2 regions of the Arthrobacter sp. 01T419 genome follow, and region 2 is predicted to be linked to the other one. Evidence: riboswitches for the same ligand, from Rfam matches in the RefSeq annotation. Region 2 holds a riboswitch; the other holds the start of a gene.
The links. A riboswitch is a leader RNA that binds a small molecule or an ion and turns the genes downstream of it on or off. The one in region 2 is predicted to bind thiamine pyrophosphate.

Region 1: it holds a riboswitch for thiamine pyrophosphate, as region 2 does, so the genes downstream of both, thiO (glycine oxidase ThiO) here and AC1DLO_RS15595 (bifunctional hydroxymethylpyrimidine kinase/phosphomethylpyrimidine kinase) in region 2, are expected to answer to the same signal.

What each region holds. Positions count from the first base shown of each region.
Region 1 covers NZ_JBFTQF010000001.1:628,036-631,034, reverse strand. The annotation lists gene AC1DLO_RS02945 (RNB domain-containing ribonuclease) at 1-644, opposite strand, end outside; gene thiE (thiamine phosphate synthase) at 682-1,371, opposite strand; TPP riboswitch at 1,398-1,517, shown strand; gene thiO (glycine oxidase ThiO) at 1,509-2,834, shown strand; gene thiS (sulfur carrier protein ThiS) at 2,831-2,999, shown strand, end outside.
Region 2 covers NZ_JBFTQF010000010.1:118,242-121,240, forward strand. The annotation lists gene AC1DLO_RS15590 (Rne/Rng family ribonuclease) at 1-1,111, shown strand, start outside; TPP riboswitch at 1,272-1,368, shown strand; gene AC1DLO_RS15595 (bifunctional hydroxymethylpyrimidine kinase/phosphomethylpyrimidine kinase) at 1,360-2,880, shown strand.

The DNA of each region.
Region 1 (2,999 bases), on a different contig from region 2:
ATGTTCAGGCTGGCTCCGCCGCGGCGGCGTTCGAGTTCCACTCGCTTGAGCCCAACCTCCTTGAGGAGTTGCAGGACCTGACCGGCTGTTCCCGAATCAATCTCGGCCTGGACTCCCTTGTAGTTGAGCTTGGCGCGGCTGCGCACCCTGGCCCGACGCACGGAGACCGTGCGGAACTCCGCGTCGGCGTCGAGCTCGAAGTCCCATACGAACGCGCCGCAGGTCTGGCCAGCCAGCAGGCTTGCCGCGCGCTCGCTGATGATCTCGGGGTGCAGCGGTATACGCCCATCGGGGGCATAGTACGTTTGCCCGCGGTGGCGGGTCTCGGCGTCGAGCGCCCCTCCCGGAGTCACAAAAGAGGGCACGTCGGAGATCGCGTAGAGAACCCGGTAACCATCGCCGGATCGCTCAATGAAAAGGGCTTGGTCGAGGTCCGTGGAAGATGCCGGATCGATCGTGATGAACGGAATGTCCGTGCGGTCCTGCGTCGGCAGCGCATGGCCGGAAACCGCAGCTTCGGCGTCGCGCAGCGCGTCGAGGGGATAGCCAGCGGGCAGCTCAAGCTCAGTTCGAAGCGCCGCGAGCGCCTCTGCGAGCGTGTTCGGCGTTTCACTGACATTCGGGGCTATCCGCTGATGTGACACGAAAGTCAGGGTAACGCCAAAATCCCGTGGAGTCTTGCTAGGCCGCCGCAGCGTCCAGGGCAGCCAGGAGTGCCTGGGCAGCCGCCGTCGGATCCTCTGCGTCAGTGATGGCCCGCACCACGACGATGCGGCTGGCACCGGCTCGCACCACTTCCTCAACGTTGCTCAGATCGATGCCGCCGATCGCAAACCAAGGGAGCACAACGCCGCCCACCGTCTCTTCGTCTGCCTTCTTTACGGCGTTGGCGGCGTACTTCACCAAGTCGAGTCCGACGGCGGAGCGCCCCGGCTTGGTGGGGGTTGCCCATACCGGTCCGACACAGAAGTAGTCCAGTCCGCTGCGGCCAGGCGAAGCGGCGATGGCAGCGTCAATTTGTTCTGGGGTGTGCGTGGAGAGACCGATGATGGTGGGGTCGTGGAGCAGCTTCCGCGCCGAGCGCAGCGGAATGTCCTTCTGGCCGATATGGAACACCGGAGCGCCCGAGAGGGATGCCACGTCCGCTCGGTCGTTGACGGCCCAGAGACGGCCGTGACGGTGCGCCACGGAATGCAGGACCTCCAGCAGCTCCAGTTCCTCGGCCGCCTCAATGGTCTTGTCCCGCAGCTGGATGATGTCCACGCCGCCCTCGAACGCGGCATCGACAAACTGCTCAAAGTCGCCCTGCTGCTTGCGGGCGTCGGTGCATAGGTACAGGCGGGCAGTGGTGTGGACATCATGCTGGGTCATGGAAACAGAGTAGTTCCTCTAAACTGGGCTGGTACCGCGGGAGCTGCGGCGGCAGTCACAATCGCCGCGCGGCTGAGAGGGCTTCAGCGCCGACCGCTTGACCTGATCCGGCTAGTACCGGCGTAGGGAAGGACCCCATGGACGAAGTAAACACTCAACACGAACCCCTGCACGAGCCTCTGCACGCGGATGTGGCGGTGATCGGTGGCGGTGTCATTGGCCTCGGCATTGCGTGGGAAGCCCGGAGATCCGGCCGCTCGGTTGTTCTGATCGATCCCGCACCGGCCAGCGGCGCTACCTTCGCGGCAGCGGGCATGTTGGCGCCCGTCAGCGAACTGCATTACCAGGAAGAGGACCTCCTGGAACTCATGCTCGAATCGTCGGCAATGTGGCCGGACTTCGAACGCAATGTGACCGGCTCAAGTACCCGAAGCAGCACGGGATACCGCACGACGCCGACCCTCGCCGTCGGCGCGGACGCTGCGGACCGCCGGGCGCTCGCCGACCTCCGGGACGTCCAGTTGGCCAACGGCCTGGTGGTGGAATCCGTGCCGGTACGCGAGGCACGGGAGCGCGAGCCTCTGTTGAGCCCGCAAATTTCCTGCGCCTTCCACATCCCAGGCGACCACCAAGTGGATCCGCGCCGGCTTTCAGCCGCGATTCTGGGCGCGCTGGCAGGCCACCAGCCCGGCGATTCCAGTTGGATTCCGGGAGTCGAAGGCGGTTTTGCGGTCCAGGACACTGCGGCTGGCCTCCTGTGGGAGGACGGGCGCGTCGTCGGGGCTTTGCTGGACTCAGGCATCAAAGTGCTCGCCACGGAAACAGTGGTTGCCAACGGGCTGCACGCCGCCCGGTTGAACGGACTGCCGGATGGCCTGTCGCTCCCGTTGCGTCCGGTGTATGGCGACATACTGCGGCTCCGCGTCTCGGACCACCTGCAACCCCTGGTTACCGCCACCGTACGAGGAATGGTGCGCGGAGTGCCCGTATATATCGTCCCCCGCGACGACGGGACCGTGGTGATCGGCGCGACGCAACGTGAAGACGGCTTGTCGGCGTCCGGGGGATCGGCCAACCCGGTGTCAGCCGGCGGCGTGTACCAATTGCTCCGCGACGCCCAGGTACTTGTCCCGGCTGTTGCCGAACTGGAACTCCTGGAAGCGAGTGCCCGTGCCCGTCCGGGCACTCCGGACAATGCACCGCTGCTGGGCCGGGTCGGCACTGAGGATGGCGGGGACACCCCCGTGCCCGGCCTCATCGTAGCGAGCGGCTTCTTCCGCCACGGTGTGCTCCTCACCCCGGCAGCGGCGAAAATCTGCGTCGGACTCATGGATGGCGCCGTCGATCCCCGGTGGAACAAATTCCGCCCGGACCGCTTCTCCCGCCCCCTTTCAGCAGTAAGGGCCTCCACAGACGGGCTATCGGCCGCCACCTCACATCCCCTTCCGAAGGACCACACATGAACATCAAGTTGAACGGCGCAGACCACACACTGAGCGACGACGCGTCTGTCACCACCCTCGTCAGTCACGTCACGGGACGGGTTGTGGACTCCAGCGGCCAGGCGGCCGACGGACGCAAGATCGGCGTCGCCGTCGCACGCAATTCCGAAGTGGTGCCGCGCAGCC
Region 2 (2,999 bases):
CAATCTTGAGGCTGCCGAAGAAGTGGTCCGCCAGCTGCGTTTGCGTGACATCGGCGGAATCATCGTCATCGACTTCATCGACATGGTCCTCGAATCCAACCGCGATCTCGTGTTGCGCCGCTTGGTCGAGTGCCTTGGCCGGGACCGCACCAAGCACCAAGTTGCCGAAGTGACCTCTCTTGGCCTAGTCCAGATGACCCGCAAGCGCATGGGCACCGGCCTGCTTGAGGTCTTCGGCGAGCAGTGCGAAACGTGTGCGGGACGCGGAATCGTCACCCATGACGAGCCAGTGGAGCACCGTCGGGCCAACGTTGTGGCCGCCGAGCATCACCACCCGCGTACCGAATCACAGCCGGCCACCCGTCCGGAGCAGCGCAAGCGCCGCCGTGGCAGGGGCGCGGGGCAAGGGACCACTGAGCTCCCGATCACCCCTCCTGTGCCGGTCCACACCGTGGAATCCACTGATCCAAGCCGCCAGGCAGCCACCCGCGCAGCACTTGCCACCATCGCCGCCGCGGCCCACGCCGCCCACTTGCACGACGACGAGCTCCACCACGCCGCGGAATCGTTGGCAGGCACGCCCGAGGCCGGAGCTGCCCCCGCGGCCGAGGCAGCTCCCGTTCAGGCTCCCGTGATCGCAGCTGTCGCCAAGGAGGCCTCCGGTTCAGTTACTGAGGAGCGCTCTAAGCCGGTGCTGCGGTTCGGCGGCGAAGAGGTCGCGTTGCCCTTCGTTCACCACGAAGAGCCGGCGAATGGGGCGCCTGCCATGAGCCTGGATCTGTTGGCACAGGCGTTTGCGGGCCTCGGCGAGGCTCCTGATACCGAGGCGAAGGCGACGGGAACCCAGGAATCTCCGGCAGGGCTGTCCGCCGGGGAAGCCGGGGAATCCCCGGAGTCCGGAACGCGCGGGCGCCGTGGCCGGCGCAACCGTAGTGCCAGCCGGGCACAGGGTGCTGCCAACGCCACCAACGTGGAGCACCACGAGGTCGCCGCGGCTGCCTCGGGTGGAACTGCGCACGAGGCTAAGGCGCCAGCCGCTGCCCCAGCCAAAACGACTACAGCAGCCGAGCCGATCATCCTCGGTGTCGGCGTCCCCAAGTCCGAGCTCTAGAAACAGTCCCTGTCCGAAGCCCCGGCACCTTCTACTCCAATGGAAGGTGCCGGGGCTTCGGCGTTCCCGGACCGCTGAAGCCTCCGGTCCAGTAATCGATTTCGCCAGACATTATGACCGGTCCATTTCACTAGTGCAGGAGTGATCCGGGTTAAGCTAGGGGACTGACACGGGGTGCCGCGCACCAAGCCGGCTGAGACCAGACCCGTTGAACCTGTCCGGTTAGCACCGGCGAAGGGATGTCTCGCATGACTGTTCCAGCGCATTCAGCTGTCTACCCGCTCAATACCGTCCGCCGCGCCGTTCCCAGGGTCCTCAGCATTGCCGGTTCCGATCCTTCGGGCGGTGCCGGGATCCAAGCCGATCTGAAGAGCATCGCAGCCAACGGCGGCTACGGCATGGCGGTCATCACGGCGCTCACGGTACAGAACACGCAGGGAGTCACTGCCGTTCACGTGCCTCCCGTGGAGTTCCTACGCCAGCAGCTGGACGCCATCAGCGAGGACATCGCTGTCGACGCCGTCAAAATCGGCATGCTCGGCGACGCCGCGGTCATCGACGAGGTCCGCCGCTGGCTCGGCGAGGTTCGCCCCGCCATCGTGGTTTTGGACCCGGTGATGATTGCCACGAGCGGCGACCGGCTCCTGGCGGAGTCAGCTGAAACCGCGTTGCGGGAACTCCTGCCCCTCGCTGACTTGATTACCCCCAACCTTCCCGAATTGGCCGTGCTGCTCGGCGAACCTGAGGCCACTGACTGGGCATCGGCGCTGGAGCAGGGCAAGCGCTTGGCCGCAGCCTGCGGAAACACCGTTTTGGTGAAGGGCGGCCATCTGCAGGGAACCAGCTGCCCGGACGCGCTGGTCAACACCGGAGGACTCCTCAGCCAGGACGTAGTGGAATTTGCCGGCCCCAGGGTGGAGACCCGCAACAGCCATGGCACAGGATGTTCGCTGTCCTCGGCGATGGCGACGGCCAAGGCGCGGCTTGGCGATTGGGAGTCGGCCCTGCACGTTGTGAAGCCCTGGCTCCAGGAGGCGCTGACCCAGTCCGGAGTGCTGGAAGTGGGGAACGGCAACGGGCCGATCCACCACTTCCATGCGCACCAGAACGCCCTCCAGCCGGGTGCTTTCGCCGCCAGGATGTGGGACGCCGCCCAAACGGAGCTCGAGGCCATCTATGGCCTGGTCTTCATCCGGGACCTGCAGTCCGGCGCGCTCGGCGAAGGGCAATTTGCCTATTACTTGGCCCAGGATGCCATCTATCTCAACGGCTACTCCCGCGTCCTGGCCCGAGCAAGCGCCCTGGCCCCGAGCGAAACAGAACAGTTGTTCTGGGCTCGCGGCGCGCAGATGTGCCTTGAAGTCGAGTCTGAATTGCACCGGAACTGGCTCAGTGGACGTCAGGTCAGCGGAGTACAGGGACCCGTCACCAAAGCCTATGTGGACCACTTGCTGGCGGCATCGGCGTCGGGCAGCTATGCCGTTTTGCTGGCCGCTGTCCTGCCCTGCTACTGGTTGTACGCCGAGGTGGGACAGCAACTCCATCATGGCTATCTTCAGGCGGAAGCCCCGGCTGAGCACCCTTACGCGGACTGGCTGCGCACCTATGCCGACGAGGCGTTTGCCGAGGCTACCCGCAAAGCGATCGACATCACGGATGCCGCTGCGCAGGCGGCTTCCCCTGGGGAGAGGGCTGCGATGATGGAAGCATTCTCCCAGTCTTGCCGCTACGAAACGGCATTCTTCGATGCTCCAAGGCTGCACGGCTGAGCTTGGTTCCTGTTGCGGAAGGACGGGACGAAGGACTGTTCCGGCGGGCGCTGCAGCGTGTCGGAGTGAGGATCCGAGCTTTTCCCGGCCGGCAGGGTAAGGTGGACGGGCACGGTACC